3 regions of the Colwellia sp. BRX8-5 genome follow, and region 2 is predicted to be linked to each of the others. Evidence: predicted binding sites of a transcription regulator. Region 2 holds the regulator's gene; each other region holds the start of a gene.
What was found. The regulator sigma-54, encoded in region 2, starts transcription at its own class of promoters, with help from an activator protein. The targets are predictions, from matches to a motif close to GTTGGCACGNNNNTNGNNT.
Positions count from the first base shown of each region.

Region 1: the regulator sigma-54 is predicted to act here: its motif matches at 3,471-3,489, upstream of glnA (glutamate--ammonia ligase).
Region 3: the regulator sigma-54 is predicted to act here: its motif matches at 1,371-1,389, upstream of H4J62_RS10880 (flagella assembly protein FlgT).

Region 1 covers NZ_JACGVR010000007.1:13,472-19,370, reverse strand. Annotated here, with positions in the region: gene H4J62_RS06860 (DUF2959 domain-containing protein) at 1-516, shown strand, start outside; gene H4J62_RS06855 (hypothetical protein) at 663-848, opposite strand; gene H4J62_RS06850 (hypothetical protein) at 898-1,077, opposite strand; gene typA (translational GTPase TypA) at 1,390-3,204, opposite strand; gene glnA (glutamate--ammonia ligase) at 3,547-4,953, shown strand; gene H4J62_RS06835 (DUF4124 domain-containing protein) at 5,066-5,587, shown strand; gene glnL (nitrogen regulation protein NR(II)) at 5,664-5,899, shown strand, end outside.
Region 2 covers NZ_JACGVR010000007.1:164,561-170,459, forward strand. Annotated here, with positions in the region: gene rapZ (RNase adapter RapZ) at 1-638, opposite strand, end outside; gene ptsN (PTS IIA-like nitrogen regulatory protein PtsN) at 670-1,125, opposite strand; gene hpf (ribosome hibernation promoting factor) at 1,171-1,458, opposite strand; gene H4J62_RS07555 (RNA polymerase factor sigma-54) at 1,482-2,990, opposite strand; gene lptB (LPS export ABC transporter ATP-binding protein) at 3,070-3,801, opposite strand; gene lptA (lipopolysaccharide transport periplasmic protein LptA) at 3,798-4,340, opposite strand; gene lptC (LPS export ABC transporter periplasmic protein LptC) at 4,321-4,887, opposite strand; gene kdsC (3-deoxy-manno-octulosonate-8-phosphatase KdsC) at 4,884-5,429, opposite strand; gene H4J62_RS07580 (KpsF/GutQ family sugar-phosphate isomerase) at 5,431-5,899, opposite strand, start outside.
Region 3 covers NZ_JACGVR010000013.1:102,514-108,412, forward strand. Annotated here, with positions in the region: gene arsJ (organoarsenical effux MFS transporter ArsJ) at 1-93, shown strand, start outside; gene H4J62_RS10880 (flagella assembly protein FlgT) at 164-1,327, opposite strand; gene H4J62_RS10885 (FlgO family outer membrane protein) at 1,523-2,179, shown strand; gene H4J62_RS10890 (LPP20 family lipoprotein) at 2,219-2,686, shown strand; gene H4J62_RS10895 (TonB-dependent receptor) at 2,704-5,592, opposite strand; gene H4J62_RS10900 (FecR family protein) at 5,700-5,899, opposite strand, start outside.

The sequences.
Region 1 (5,899 bases), 150 kb from region 2:
GCTACTGAGTCACAAGAGGAAGCAAAAGAAGAATTTAAAAATGCCTTAGAACAGTTCTCTGCATTAGTAAATTTTGATGGTGGTGAACTGCAACAACAATATGAAATAAGTAATGATCACTATCATACGAGTAAAGTTGCTGCTGAGGATGTAACTGCTCGTATTAATTCAATTGAAGCTGTCGCTGAAGCTTTGTTTAATGAATGGAATAGTGAATTAGAACAATTTACTAATCAATCATTAAAACGTCAAAGTCAATCGCGTTATAACGAAACACAAAATCGTTATACTTCAGTGATTGAATCAATGCGTAATGCGGAGAAGAGAATGCAACCTATTCTTGATGCGCTTAAAGATAATATGCTTTATTTAAAACATAATCTTAATGCGCGAGCTATCGGTGAGCTTAAAACAGAATATAAATTAATTGAACAAGATGTTGAACGCTTAATTAACGAAATGAACAATTCAATTAACAAATCACAAACATTCATAAAATCACTTAAGAACCCTTAGTACAAAAGGAGCACTTTTATGAGTGTCTGCTTAGTACTGGTGAGTGATAATAGATGGTAGCTTGTTTATGTTAAATGAGCCGCCATCAACTTAATGACAGAGACTTACTCTTTATTGGTAGGGTTTTATGTTGCTGAGATTATAAGTTATAACGTGTCATTACTTGATCTAGCGTGTGAAAAGGGGGGATTAGCAAAAACATCACTTCGATCTTGGTTTTGGTTAATAGCAGTAAGTAAGCTTGACAGCTCTCTTATTTGACTCGGACCCGCTCGGCCTTCTTCAAAAAGTTGACTTAATCGTTGTAACACTTTGAGTTGCTCTGGAGACATTTCGAAATTCCCTTTCTTAATAATATTCTTTAAAGATACCGCTTGGTCGTTATGAAGCCGTGGCATGTTGGTGGTAAATAGCGACTTGTACCGGCAAAACTATTTCCCTGCCATCATCGATGTACTCTTGATAAAGGACTTTTAACTCTCTGCGTTCGATAACGTTAGCTTTATCAGCAACAGCTTTTTCAAATAGATCATTTAAACGAGTTAATTTTCTCTGCTCCATAATAAGTTTGCTCCCTGCACCGTTACTTTCAAAGTTCACATGCAACTAATCGTATCACTAAAACTAATATTCACCAGTGAGGTGTAATGATTAGCGTCAACTCAACATTTAGACATAACTGACTCACTTAATTAATTTTCATTAAAAAACAATAGATTAAAACACAGTCATCCACTTTATTAACCGTGTATTGTGTTACTTCCTATATATTTTTAAGACATGTCTTACGCAATATTACGTTTAGGCTTACTCAAATTTACTGACAAAAAAACCAGCCGAAGCTGGTTTTTATCAATCGTCTAGATAAGAGGCTTATTTAGGACGAGTATCACGCTTACGTTCATTTTCTTTTAAAAGCTTTTTACGAATACGAATGCTCAGTGGTGTAACTTCAACTAGCTCATCGTTATCAATAAACTCAAGCGCTTGTTCAAGTGACATAACGATAGGCGGTGTTAACGTTTGTGCTTCATCAGTACCTGATGAACGAACGTTAGTTAACTGCTTACCTTTAAGAGCGTTTACTGTTAAATCGTTGTCGCGGCTATGAATACCAATAACTTGACCTTCATAAATATCAACACCGTGTCCGATCAACATACGACCACGTGATTGTAAGTTGAATATTGCATTCGTTAATGCTTTACCTGTTGCATTACCGATCATTACACCATTTTTACGCTGGCCAATATCGCCACCTTTATGAGGTCCGTATTCAAAAAATGTATGATAAATTAAGCCAGAACCTGACGTTAATGTCATGAATTCAGTTTGGAAACCGATCAAACCACGACTTGGCATGATGAAGTCCATACGAATACGACCCGTTCCATCAGGTGCCATATCTGTTAATTCAGCTTTACGAACACCCATTCTTTCCATGATAGGTCCTTGATGCTGCTCTTCAACATCAATAGTCACGTTTTCATAAGGTTCTTGTATTTGACCATCAATTTCACGAATAATAACTTCAGGACGTGATACCGCTAACTCAAAACCTTCGCGACGCATGTTTTCGATTAAAATGCCTAAGTGAAGCTCACCACGACCTGATACTTTAAATTTATCAGCATCAGGAAGTTGCTCAACACGTAAAGCAACGTTGTGAATTAATTCTTTGTCTAAACGGTCTTTGATGTTACGTGAAGTAACATACTTACCTTCTTTACCACAAAATGGTGAAGTGTTTACTTGGAAAGTCATATTGATAGTAGGTTCATCAACAGATAATGCTGGTAAGCCTTCAACTTCTGTAGGACAACAAACCGTATCTGATATTTTTAACTCGCCTAAACCAGTAATAGCAATAATATCGCCAGCAAAACCTTCTTCGATATCAAGTCTTTCTAGACCTAAGTAACCAAATACTTTACCAACTTTAGCGTTATGGATCTTGCCAGTTGCTAATTTAATCGTTACTTGTTGGTTTGGTTTAACAGAACCACGAGTAATACGGCCAACGCCAATTACACCTAAGTAAGAGCTGTAATCAAGTTGAGATATTTGCATTTGGAATGGACCATCTGGATCCGCTGTTGGTGCAGGCACTTCTTTAAGAATAGTATCAAATAAAGGAGTCATGTCTGTGCCGGTTACGCCTTCTTCAAGCGAAGCCCAACCATTGATTGCTGAAGCGTAAACAACTTTAAAGTCAAGCTGTTCATCTGTAGCGCCAAGGTTGTCAAACAATTCAAAAACTTGGTCCATAACCCAATCAGGACGAGAACCAGGCTTATCAACTTTATTAATAACAAGGATTGGCTTTAAACCTTGAGCAAACGCTTTTTTCGTTACGAAACGCGTTTGTGGCATAGGGCCTTCTTGTGCATCAACAATAAGTAAAACCGAATCTACCATTGACATAACACGCTCAACTTCACCACCGAAATCAGCATGGCCAGGAGTATCTACGATGTTTACACGGTAACCGTTCCAGTTAATAGCCGTATTTTTAGCTAAGATTGTGATACCACGTTCTTTTTCGATATCATTCGAATCCATCGTGCGCTCTTCAAGACCGCCGCGGGCATCAAGGGTACCTGATTGTTCTAATAATTTATCAACCAAAGTTGTTTTACCATGATCAACGTGGGCTATGATGGCAACATTACGTAATTTATCTAACACGGGTTTTACTCACTTCTTGCAAGACTTTTTCATCAAAAGAATATAGGGCTATAATTGGGCGCGAATTATACAGCAACGAAGTCAACAAAGACAGCAACAAATATTTCAGCTCCTATTAAATTCTCCATACACGAATCGTAATGCCCTGTTATACTCTTAAGCACCAACAACCAGCAGGCGCACCAATTTAGCGCAGCTCACGCACAGTAGTGGTGCAAGTAGGCTTTAGTAAATAAGTTAACACCTTATATATAAAGGCTTTATCTATTGGCATGAATTTCGCTTTATGCCCATCATGCGAAATGCAAACGTATTTTATTTTAATGACACTGGAGACTTTACATGTCACAAGCCGTATTAGATTTAATCAAAGACAACGATGTTAAATTTGTAGACCTACGTTTTACTGATTCAAAAGGTAAAGAGCAACACGTTTCAATTCCTTATCACCAAGTAAATGAAGACTTTTTTGAAGACGGTAAAATGTTCGATGGTTCTTCTATTGAAGGTTGGAAAGGTATTAATGAATCTGACATGGTAATGATGCCTGATGCTGATTCAGCGGTATTAGATCCTTTTACAGATGCAGTAACATTAAATATTCGTTGTGATATTTTAGAACCAAGTACAATGCAAGGTTACAGCCGTGATCCTCGTTCAGTTGCTAAACGCGCTGAAGAGTACTTACGTAGCACAGGTATCGCTGATACTGTATTAATTGGTCCTGAGCCAGAATTCTTCTTATTTGATGATGTACGCTTTAGTACTGATATGAGTGGTTCTTTCTATAAAATTGATGATAAAGAAGCCGCTTGGAATTCAGGTACTGAATACGAAGAAGGCAATATGGGTCACCGTCCAGGCGTTAAAGGCGGTTACTTCCCAACATCTCCTGTAGATTCATCACAAGATATTCGTTCAGCCATGTGTTTAGTTATGGAAGAAATGGGCTTAGTTGTTGAAGCGCATCACCATGAAGTAGCAACGGCTGGTCAAAACGAAATTGCATGTCGCTTCAATACCTTAGTTAAAAAAGCTGATGAAGTTCAAATATACAAGTATGTTGTTCATAACGTTGCTCACGCTTACGGTAAAACAGCGACTTTCATGCCTAAGCCATTAGTTGGCGACAACGGCTCTGGTATGCATGTTCATCAATCACTTGCTAAAGACGGTGTTAACTTATTCGCTGGTGATAAATACGGCGGCTTATCTGAAATGGCGCTTTATTATATTGGCGGTATTATTAAGCATGCTAAAGCATTGAATGCTTTTACTAACCCAGCTACTAACTCTTACAAACGTTTAGTTCCACATTTTGAAGCGCCGGTAATGCTTGCATATTCTGCACGTAACCGCTCTGCATCAATTCGTATACCGATTGTTCCATCACCAAAAGCAATGCGTATTGAAGCTCGCTTCCCTGATCCAGCAGCAAACCCATATTTAGCTTTTACTGCTTTATTAATGGCTGGTCTTGATGGTATTAAAAACAAAATTCATCCTGGTGATGCGATGGATAAAGATTTATACGATTTACCAGCAGAAGAAGCTGCAGCTATTCCACAAGTAGCAACATCACTTGAAGATGCTTTACAAAGCTTAGAAGCTGATTATGAGTTCTTAATCGCTGGTGGTGTTATGGATAAAGATATGATTGATGCATACATTGCTATTAAACGTGCTGAATCACAACGCGTAAACATGACAACTCATCCATTAGAGTTTGAATTATATTACAGCGTATAATCTCGACTATATGATTAAATGAAAAAAAAGCTCACTTCGGTGAGCTTTTTTGTGGCAAATAGACGATTAATTATATAAGTTTAAGGTAAGTATCTTAAGTTGAGCTAAATTTTTGCGTTATTCTTTATTGTTATTAACTTTAATTATCACATTACTTAGTTGTAATACCTTTGCGACGGCAACCAAAATTTATGTTTGGAGAAGTGATGATGGTATCTTAGTTTTTTCTGACAGCCCTCAAACTGGTGCGGAAGAAGTTGAAATAAGAGAACCCAATACTGCCTCTTCTGTTGATACCTCAATGCTAGATTTAACACCAAAAATTATCAAAGATGATTACCAAGTTGAAATCAACCAACCTAAACAAAATGCCACGGTTAGAGACAACACTGGCTCTGTTTACATAGCAGGTAGTATCAAACCTATCTTTAAACAAGGCTTAGCTATTCAACTTTTTTTAGATGGTAAACCCCATCAACCTCCGCAATCTCACTCGATGTTTGTGCTACGAAATATAGATCGAGGCGAACATATCATAAAAATGCAATTACTTAATGAAAAAGGCAAGATAATTGCATCGTCAAAACCTATAACCTTTTATATGCATAGAGCATCGGTTAATAACGCAAATTAAGTAGCATTTGCTGCAACTTGCACCAAATGTAACTACATTACTATTTTGTCGCACTACATCAGTGCAAAAGGTTTTTATGTCTAGCAACAGCAGTAGAGATCAACAATTAAAATTTAGCTACCAACAAAAGCTGCCAAATCAGATGGTTACAGCACTTGTAGTGCTAGATAATAAATTAACGATTAAATATGTTAACCCTGCAGCAGAAGCGCTATTAGTTAAGAGTTTTAACAAGCTGTGCAACTTACCAATAACAACAGTCTTCTACAATTCTCCGATTAAAAAGGAACGTTTAGAGCAGCTGCTGACTTC
Region 2 (5,899 bases):
GGTTGGCTAGCAAGAAAGTCTCGCACGGGTTGATCTAAACCGGTAAAACCTTTTAAGTCTGTTTCCCAAAAAGGGTTAGGCAGAAAACGTGCATCAAAAACATAATCTGCGTCTTGTGGTACACCGTGTTTAAAGCCAAAAGATTCAAACACCACCACCATAGATGCCGAGGTTTTGCCCAAAATTCGCTCACGCACTAAATCAGATAATTGATGAGGTGATAACTGGCTGGTATTAATATACAAACCCGCACGCGTGGAAATAGGCTCAAGCAGCTTTTTCTCTAAAGAGATGGCTTGGTCGAGTGGGATATTTTGTTTAATCAAAGGATGTAAACGACGCGTTTCACTAAAACGTCGAATAAGATCAGAGTCATCAGCATCTAAATACAGAATATCGAGTTTTACTGTTTTTGGTAGATAATCTAATATTTCTGAAACGTCATTAGGATCATTGGGTAAGTTACGTACATCTAAACTAACCGCTACTTTGTCGTAATCATTAATAACGGTATGCGCTAATGCAGGCAATAAATTCACCGGAATATTATCGACACAGTAGTAGCCTAAATCTTCGAGTACACGTAAGGCGACACTTTTACCTGACCCTGAGCGACCACTGACTATCAAGAGTTTCATTTGAGTTTTCCTGGATTATTATTAGATTTTATTAACGTTTAGCATGCTTTATTAAAGTAAAAAGCTCTTGCGAATTTTGGCATTTTCTTACTTGCTTTGCGAACTGTTTAGTACTAAATATTTGCGCAATACTTTGTAAGGTATCTAAATGTTGTTGGCAGTTTTCTTCGGGGACAAATAACGCAATAATAATATCGACAGCACGGTTGTCTATCGCATCAAATTCAACGGCTTGTTCACTGGTCAGCAATACAGCAATAACTTGTGACGTGTTGGTTAATCGACCATGAGGAATCGCAATGCCATTTCCTATGCCGGTAGAGCCAACCTTTTCACGCGCCATTAAGCTTTCGAATAATTGATGAGTATCAATATTGTCGAATTTTTTTGCCGCAGTTGTGCTAATTATTTCAAGGAGTTTTTTTTTGCTTGTACCCTTAATCGCACACAGGGTGCAATCAAGGGTAAGGATATCTTGCAACTTCATTATACTACTTAGATTCTTTGGTGAGTGAACAGGCGATAAACAGCATTAATGCTGATTCGTTTTACCTTTGTACTTCAATATTTGCCGGTCAAGCTTAACAACAAGACTATCAATAGAGGCATACATGTCAGCATTTTCAGCTTTTGCATGTAAATCAGAGCCACTAACGTGAACAGTCGCTTCAGCAATTTGATTTGATTTTTCAACGGTGAGAACAACATGAACATTATTGATATGATCAAAATGTCGGCTTAATTTTGCCATCTTAGTCGTGACGTTTTCTCGTAAAGCTTCGGTAATGTCAACATGGTGGCCAGAAAGATTAATTTGCATAAGCTTAATTCCTCATCTTTTCGTTAAAGTAAACTTTTTCGTTGGTTAGAAGGTGGAATAGAAAGTGACTCTCGATATTTTGCTATGGTGCGTCGAGCTACATTTATCCCTTGATCGGCTAATAAATCAGCCATTTTACTATCACTAAGTGGTTTTGCTGGGATTTCGGCAGCAACAAATTTTTTGATTAATGCACGAATAGCTGTTGATGAGCATTCGCCACCGCTTTCGGTGCCAACATGGCTTGAGAAGAAAAACTTCAGTTCGAAAATTCCACGTGGCGTATGCATGTACTTTTGTGTCGTCACTCGTGAAATGGTTGATTCATGCATATCGACAGCTTCGGCAATATCATTTAAAACCATTGGACGCATGGCTTCATTACCATGTTCAAAAAAGCCAATTTGACGTTGCACAATACAGTTTGACACTTTTAATAAGGTATCATTACGGCTTTCTAAGCTTTTAATAAACCATTTAGCTTCTTGTAAATTTGAGCGAATAAATTGTGTGTCCGCTGTCGACTTCATCGAACGTGACATCGAAGCATATTGCTGATTCACCGAAAGTTTTGGCGCAGTATCAGGGTTTAATTCGACCACCCAACGGCCATTTTTCTTTTCAACAGACACATCAGGAATAACATACTGATCGTCACTCTTCATCACACTATCGCCGGGTCTAGGATCAAGTGATTGAATAAGACGCACCACTTCGCGCAGTTGCTCTTCTTTCAGTCGAGTTTTACGCATTAATGTACGATAGTCTCGGCTACCCAGCAGATTAATATGGTCACGCAAAACTAACTTACTTTCTGCTAACCAAGGTGTAGCGGGGTCAAATTGATTAAGTTGAATGATTAAACATTCTGAAATAGAACGAGCAGCGACACCGACAGGATCAAAGAGGTTAATACGTTTTAGTACCACCTCAATTTCATCAAGCTCTACTCCTTCAATGGCAACACTTTCTAAAATGTCTTCACTAGATACCGTTAAGTAACCGGCGTCATCAACAGCATCAATAATTGCTGTCGCTATAGCGCGGTCTGTTTCGGTAAAAGGGCTTAATTCCATTTGCCAGCGCAAATGATCTTGAATGGAGTCTTGAGTCTCGCCTTGGTAAGTATAATCTTCTGAAGCTGGGCCTGAGCTTGAACTTGCTGCACCGGCCGTGTAGTTATCATCCCAAGTGGTATCCATGTTTAATTCTTCAGGGATATCGTTCTTGTCCATGGCTTCAGTGGTGGTGATTTCATCAATGGTAGGCGTAGCGTCTTCGCTACCATCAGAAGCAGGGGCTTCTTTAACGTCACCATTACCGGCAGTGTGAGCTTCTTCAAGGTTGTCAGTACTTTTATCTTCGGGATTATTTGAAGACTCATCCATTTCTAATAATGGATTACTTTCTAAGGCTTCCTGAATTTCTTGTTGAAGCTCTAACGTAGACAGTTGCAGCAATTTGATTGCTTGCTGCAATTGTGGCGTCATGGTTAATTGTTGTCCTATGCGGAGTTGTAGAGTAGGGCGCATTTAGGTCATTAACTTCCTATTATTTTTAATGGGATATTTTCGTTTTTTTCATACGAAGATACTATTCATTTACTGACTACTATAGCGTGAATTGTTCACCAAGGTATACATCTCTTACGTGTTGATTTGCAAGAATTTGATCTGCAGTACCTTCTGCAATAAGTTCACCATGACTAACAATATACGCATGTTCACATACATCGAGAGTTTCACGTACATTGTGATCAGTGATCAACACACCAATGCCACGTTCTTTTAAGTGTAGAATAATTTTTTTAATATCACCTACTGAAATTGGGTCAACACCAGCAAAAGGTTCATCTAATAAAATAAATTTTGGTTCAGCAGCTAATGCGCGAGCAATTTCTACTCGGCGGCGTTCACCACCAGATAAGCTCATGCCTAAATTATCTTTGATATGACCTATGTTGAATTCTTCAACAAGATGTTCTAATTTTTCTTCGCGTTCAGCATCTGATAATTCTTTTCGTGTTTGTAAAATAGCCATAATATTGTCGTAAACACTGAGTTTTCGAAAAATAGAGGCTTCTTGTGGTAAATATCCGATGCCTTTTCTCGCACGCTCATGCATAGGCGCTAACGTCAGGTTTTCGTCATTTAAGATAATATCGCCACTATCACTTTCAACTAACCCCACAATCATATAAAAAGAAGTTGTTTTTCCGGCACCATTTGGGCCCAGTAAACCGACTATTTGTCCTGCTGAAACTTGCATACTGACATTTTTAACCACTTTTCTGCCTTTATAGGCTTTGGCAAGGCCTTTTGCCATTAGGGTGCTAGTGCTCATAAATTAATTTTTTCCTGAGTTTTCGCGTCTGTGGTTGTCGCTTTAATTTTTTCTTTCGGCTGAAAAATCGTTTTAGTGCGTTCGTTAGATTTACTTTCAGCATTAACATACTGAGTGGCAATATTGTAAGTAATTCTACTGCCACTAACCTCACTACCTTCTTGCTGTAATAACGCATTTCCTGAAATTATCACTAAATTATTTGCGGGCTCATATCTTATTTCGTCTGCTTGTAAGCTAAGAGGAGTGCCATCGGCTAAGGTTTGTTTAAAGGTTGCTGGCTTCCCTTTAGCGATATAGGTTTTTTCTTCACTGCCAGATTGAGTCAGCACTTGTACTAAATCAGCACGTATAACTAATGAACCTTGAGTGATCACCACGTTATCAATATAGCTGAATATTTTATTTTTAAGATCAACGGCTTGTCTTGAAGCGTTAATTTCAATCTTTTGTTTTATATCAAATTTTTCAGCGAAAGCTGACGAAAATAGCGGAGTTGATAACAATAAGCACAGTAGGCTATTTTTTAACAATTTCATAAATTGATTTCACATGTTTAGTTAGTGTCATTTGGTTGGTGTTTAAGTCGACAATTAAACCTTTACCATCGATGGTAAATCCTTTACCGATAATTTTAATTTCTTGTTCTGAACTTATGATGTTAGTTTTTAGATCAAGTTCAAAGTATTTTCCTTGAACTTCTTGTAATAAGCTATCGGGATCTGTTGCTAACAGGCGGACATGCTTTGCTAATTTTACCCGGTTGTTATTGTATAATATGCCTTCATTGGCAGATATTTTCCATGCGGGCGCATCATTTTTTGGATGAAGTGTGTATTGAGGAAACTCAAAGTTGGTAATACTTAACTCAGGGTAATGTTCCATACGATGGGCATCAACAACATAAGCTAAGCTTCCTTGATGTTTATAAACATTACTGTGTAAATTTTCGGCAATAAAATCAGGGGTCAGCGTCTTATCAATCGCTTGTAATTGTGGTGCTGAGGAATTTCTCCATTCAATTATACCGTAAACGCCTCCCGCAATTAGAAAAAACAACAAGGTTAAACTATAAAGTCGATTCATATACTCGCACCCGAAGCATTTGCTAAGGTGTTTTGGCTAAGCATGATTAAATCGCATATTTCTCGAACAGCACCAAAACCGCCATGGTTAAAAGTGGTGTAATTTGCGATAGATAAAATACTTGGGTGGGCATCTTTAACAGCAATACCCAAGCCTACAGCGTTGATACACTCATAATCAGGCATATCATCACCAATATAAGCAATTTCCTCGAGGGATAGCTTTAATTGCTTAGCCATCGTTTTCAAGGCGGGTAATTTATTTTCTTCACCTTGCACTATATATTTAACATTTAAGGCTGACATACGTGTTGCGACAATATTTGATGTTCTCCCGGTGATCACCGCTACATCGACACCGCTGGCGCCTAATGCTTTTATGCCGTAGCCATCTTTAGTGTGAAAAGCTTTTAATTCTTCACCATCGTTACCCAAATAAATACGGCCATCAGAAAAAACGCCATCAATATCACATATCAGCAGCTTTATTTTTTTCATGGTATTGAATGCTGTGTCAGTAATTTCGCCATAGAGTGTTTGCATATTAGATAAGACCTGATTTTAGTAAGTCGTGCATATTCATTGCGCCAATAGGTATATTATTGTCATTAACAATAATTAAACCATTAATTTTTTTGTCTTCCATGATTTTTAAGCCTTCGGCGGCTAGCATATCTTGATGAGCCACAGTGGGATTTTTTGTCATCACTGATGCAATAGTATCAAGATGTATATCAATACGTTCATCAAGAATACGACGTAAATCTCCGTCAGTGAATAAGCCTTGTAATTGACCACTCTCGTCGACTACCGCCGTCATCCCCAAACCTTTTAATGATACTTCAACCAACGCATCCTTAATTTTAGCATTAGCATTTACAGTTGGTAAGCGCTCACCACTATGCATTATATCGCTAAGACGTAGTAATAGGCGTTTTCCTAAACTACCACCGGGATGAGAGAGTGCGAAGTCGTCAGCGGTAAAGCCGCGAGCATTTAATAAGGCAACAGCG
Region 3 (5,899 bases), on a different contig from region 2:
TTTACTAACTTAATTACCTGTTTAATCATTTCCGCTTTGTTTGCTGGACTTTCAGCCTTATTGATTAAACGTATTAGTCTGTCAAACGAATAAGGCGCAAAACAGTGACAATGTTAACGTTAACAGCATGCTGGTAACGTTAACATTCTATATAGCGATGAAGTTAGTAACGCACCGCTAAATCATTTAATTGGATGTTACCCAATAATTGCCCGTCAGTAGTCATTGCCTGTGCGCTTTGCTGAGACACTTGGGTTATTTTTACTGTGTAAGGGCTAACGTTAAAACCTGCATAGGTTTTTCCTGAGTCAGTAATGATATTATTTAAGTGTAACAGAGAAAACTCATCACCAACTTTTACGCCATGCCTTTTACCTAAATTAATCGTTAACGAATTACCAGCTATTTGCACTACCTTGCCACGAGTAGGTTGACACATCATATTTTCGTCGATATCAATGATCATATCCCCTAACACTTTTTCAATGGCCATTCCGTATTGGCTTTGCCAGAATACTTCGCTATGAACATCAACTTGCTGACGTTTGCCAAATTCCCATGGGGCAGAACTACGGTACTGCTTAGTGAAGACAGATTCACCATTAGTACCGTTGTAAATATATAGGCTGACACTAAACTGACGGTTAAAAACATCTTCTTGCCAGAACTGCCAACCGTTGGTTGAGGCTTGTGCAAAGCTAATGTCATTAATTTCAGAATACATGACATACTGAGTATCGCTGATATTAGCTAACGACATGGTGAGATTTTTTATTGCTTCAACTTGTAAGCTGTTATTTAATCTTGAGAACTGAGACTTCTCTTTTAATAACAATCGGGTGTCTAGATAAATACCTTGGTTGTTAATTTTATAAGCAAGTTTAGCCATCAATTTATTATCAAGAGCATAAATTTTACCGATACTCGCTTGCTCTCTATGCATTAAGTTACTACGGGTAATTAATAAAGACTTTCGATAATCAGAAGAGAAGCACTGTTTACTTTGTGGGAAGATGTCAGCACGAATGGTTACGGTGACCAAATTGCCCTCATAATTTTCATCAACCAGCTCAAAAGAGTTTACGGTACCGCTGGCGCGAATATTTATTTCATTTTGTGTCAATAATCCGTTAACCGTTTTTTGCACACTCGATACGGAAGCTCCGGCAACGAGTAAGGCTTTTTTTAATGCATTCTCTATGGCTAATGTTTTTGCTCGTTCGGCATTGCCCTGCATTATTACTGACTTTCCCTGAGCTTCATACCACTGGGCATCAGCAGAATGAGTGATAAAAAATAAAAGTAGAGCTGATATAAATAAGCGCATATGAAGTCCGTCAGTAAAAAAGGTTTAATATCTACTGTCGAATATGCAGTTTCTATGCCCACTTATTTTAATACGCAAGTAACTTTATAGATTGGCGCGATTTGTGCTTTATTTATATTAGAAACTATTTGATGTCGTTTATCGATATTACTGCAAAACTGATTATTCGCTTTCAGAGCGATCAAGGGGAGCTCAATGAAAAAGTGGCTTATTCCATTATTTATTCCAACGTTGATGTCGTGTTCATCAATGAATATGATGAGTGATGAAGATAATTTTTATAAATCAAAGCAAGAAGTACGAGGTGAAATTGACAGTTTCAATCTACCTCGACATGCGATAGCAGATGTTGTTAAAGGGCTTACTTATCAGATGCTTGAAAGCAGCTCTTTTGTAAACCCTAAAACACCTATCGCGGTAGCTTCTTTTGTCGAATTAGAAAACCTTGAGTCAACTAATTGGCTGGGTAATCAAATATCAGAGAACTTTGTTCATGAATTACAGCGCCATGGTTTAGTTGTTATTGATTTTAAAACGACGGGACATATTCGTGTCACTGCTCAAGGTGATTATGTTTTTAGTCGCGACTGGAAAGAGCTGCCAGAGCGGCAGATTATTGACTATGTTGTAACCGGTACCATGATGGAACAAGAAAATGGTGTGATGATTAATGCTCGGATGATTGGTATGCAATCACGTGTTGTTGTTGCCACGGCACAATCTTTTATTCCAAGCTGGGTAATTGGTGAACAGATTAATCAAGATGAAAGTGTTCGGATAAAAGATGGATTAATCATTCGAAACAGCGTTATGTTAGCAGAAGACGAACGTTCAATTAAAATTGTTAATTAGTTTTTTATATTGATGTAGGACTAACTTTTGGTATTTATGATGAAAAAAATTATTCTTAATATATTAACCGCTGGTAGTTTAGCTTTGTTACTTGCCAGCTGTTCTAGTGTTTATGACAAACACGTACAATGGCAAAGTGTTAAGCCTGAAACCTTCCCTGTGTTACATGCTATTGGCCAAGCGCCGATAAGTTTGCAAAACTCACAACATGAAACGCAGCGTATGTTGATGGCGATTAATGCCTCAAAGCTTGCCGCTTATGCAGAACTTGCAGAACAAGTTTATGGGCAAAAGATAAATGGTGAAATGACCATGTCACAACTGATAATGGGTAAAAATGAAGTGTCAGCGTCAGTTCAAGGTGTCATCCGCGCAGCTAAAGTGATTAAAAGCTATCCTGTTGGCGACAGTTACACCACAGAGTTAAGTTTAGACTTTGAAGATGTTTATAATATTTATTTAGCTTCTTCACCCAAACGTGAAATTAAAGCGGTTACCTATTATTAAGTGTTAACAGCACACCCTTAAAAATCATACTGCAGACTTGCATAAAAATATGCGCCGTTAAAACCGAAAGGAGCTGATCGGCGTGAATATTTGAATACACCTGTGCTATCAACAATGATATTACCTTGTTGATCTTCAATCGTGCCTCCTCGAGAGTTTCCTATACGATTTTTGTCAGGCATAACATCAAATAAATTATGACTACCCACAGTGACCGCAAGATTTTTTGACATTTGATGGCTAACGCTAATATCAGTTAATAGCTCTGCGCCATAAGTTTGTTTACCACCATCGGTTATCGTATATTTACCATAGTGATTGAACAATATATTGATGGTCCAGTGCTGGTTTTTATAAAGGGTGTTTACACTTATTTTATTGCGTGGTTGCCACTCTTCAATGATAGAAATATCTTGCTGTGAAAAAATTTCTTCAACGCTAATGGTATGCAGTGTGCTGTGATCAGGTGTAAATAACTTGGTTACCTCAGTATTGGTAAAGTTTGCCGCCAAGGTGAAGTTAATATCTCCAGCAAAAGCTTGAGTCTGCCAAGTAGCAACAATATCTGTGCCTTGAGTTGCGGTATCAGCGCCATTTAAGAAAAACTGTCCTTTGGTAACAGACTCCTCAGTAAAAGCTTGGTCGAGTAGAGGTGATATTCCCATACCCAATTTACTACTAATGACAATACGATTATCAATATCAATCTGATAAAAATCAAAGCTAATATCTACATTTTCAGTAGGGCTGTAGATAAAGCCAACACTGAGGTTGTCAGATTCTTCTTCTTTTAAAGAAGGCACCCCGAGTCGAGTGGTCAAAGTACTATCATTTCTGAATGTTTCCACTTCCTCACTCAACAATGAGCCACTTTCGTCAACAATAAACTGTGTACTGATATTATTGAAATACATTTGCTGCATAGAAGGTGCACGAAAACCTGTGCTATAGGCTCCGCGCAAAATAAGTTGCTGGTGTGCTTGCCAATGCACCGCAAGTTTTGTATTGGTGCTGTTACCAAATATATCATAATCATCATAACGAATGGCCGCACTGAGCTCGATAAAGTCATTGATTTGGGTCACAGACTCCGCAAAAAGTGAAACAACATCACGGTTCTCGTTAACCGCAAGTTCAGGTGCAACCCCCGGAAAACCTTGAATACCACCAGCGGCATCTTGGTCAAACAATGCTTGATTATTGTCGGTATCATAATCCTGAAAGCTGTAGGGGTTACCTGGTATTATTTGGTATATTTCTTGGCGAAACTCTGCGCCTAACGCGAGTGAGTAATTTTCATAGTCTTGGCTAAAAAGTAAATTTACTGTCTCAAGTGACAAGGATAGCCCGTAAGCAAAAGCAGACTTTGGTAATTGAGCACGTAATTCATCTACTGTTAAGTCACTGGTTTGTAATAGATAGTTAGCGTAAGAAGCATTAAGTGAATCTTTAGTCGTATAGTCTATTTGGTTCTTGCCATAGGTATATGAAATATCAATGGCGCTGTCATTATCGAAAGCCACTTTATAGCCAAAATTGTATGACATATCTTTTATATCTGAATCTATTTTGGGTAAATAACCCTGAGGAATAGTTGCTTGACCATCACTTAATAATGGGTTTTCATTGTTATTCGCGCTGTGACGAAAAAATGCGGCAGATTGGTTTTCTCGATGTGAATAGGTTAAAAAGCCATAAAGTTGCCCGTTATTCAGTTCAAATGTACTGTTTGCGGCAAAAGAAAGTTGTTGATACGAAGGGTCGCCAATACGAAATGTTGCTCGGTTAGCGGATAACTCTCGAGGATCATCGGTTTGCCAATGACCATTGTCCAATTGAGTGCACTGGCCAAATTGGCAGGCACCATGTAAACCTGAGCGGTTGGTACTTTGATGGTCGACTAAACTTAATGTGGCATTGATAAAGCCATCATCACCCAGCGGTAAACCTTGCGTATAAGATAGCTGAAAATCTTGACCATCACCTTGCTGATAAGCACCAGCTGATGTTATTAAGGTCGCTTGCTCATTACTATCGTTTAGCACAATATTAATAACACCCGCTATGGCATCCGAGCCATATTGTGCGGCTGCACCATCACGTAAAATTTCAATACGTTTAATGGCTCTTACTGGAATGGCGTTCATATCTGTACCAGCTGTACCTCGGCCAACAGAGCTATTAATATGAATTAAACTCGCTTGATGACGACGCTTACCATTTAATAAAATCAGTGTCTGATCCGGTCCTAAACCACGCAATGTTGCTGGCTGTAATACGTCACTGCCATCACTTATTGCTGAACGAGAAAAATTAAAAGAAGGTACTAGTGCTTGCAATATTTGACCAAGGTTAGTCTGGCCACTATTACGCAGAGTGTCCGCAGATATAATATCAACAGGAACAGGTAACTCTTTTACGGTTCTGCCATTAATATGACTACCAACAATAACTATTTTTTCAATGGCTTTGACTTTTTCTGTGGTCTTAATTTCTTGTTTAGATTTGCTCTGCGCTGTAACGTTATTTTTCTGCTTTATCGACCATTGGCCTTTATTATTTATTTCTGCATGAAGCCCCGTGTTTTTAAGGAGCTTCCTCAAAGCCAAAGAAACTGAGTAATAACCCTCTATGGCATTACTGTTAAAACTTCGGGTTAAATCATAAGAAAATATAATGGTCTGATCGGCCTGCTGGGCAAGTTTAATTAATGCTTGATCAACGGATTGAGCGGCGACAGTAAAGTGCGTTATATTGGGTGCAATAGCTTGTACTTTAGCTTGAGTGGTTAAACTAAAAGATAATGGAAAAATAATAAAGAATGAACAAAAAAAATGTGTCAATAGTTTTGTTAAAACGGCACGGTGTTGCTGTTTTTTTCTTTCTTTAAATAAATAGTTTAGCAAGGTGTCAACTAGTGCTTTGATTGTGATCGTTGAATACAGAAAGCTCACCTTCTATTTATAATTTTTATTCATTGTACTTATCTATAGCCTATTTGAGGCGTTGACCATTAAATTATGGCGTCAGTTGCTTTGGTGATAACTACAGTGTTGTGACTTGTCTTGGTATATTTTAGGTCGAAATTATAGCTAATTGAATCTAATAAAGTACCAACATCGTCTGACTTAAAATAACCGGACACTTTCATTTGGGCAAGCGCTTTATCTTTAATGGTAAATTTAACATCGGTATAGCGACTAATTTCATCAA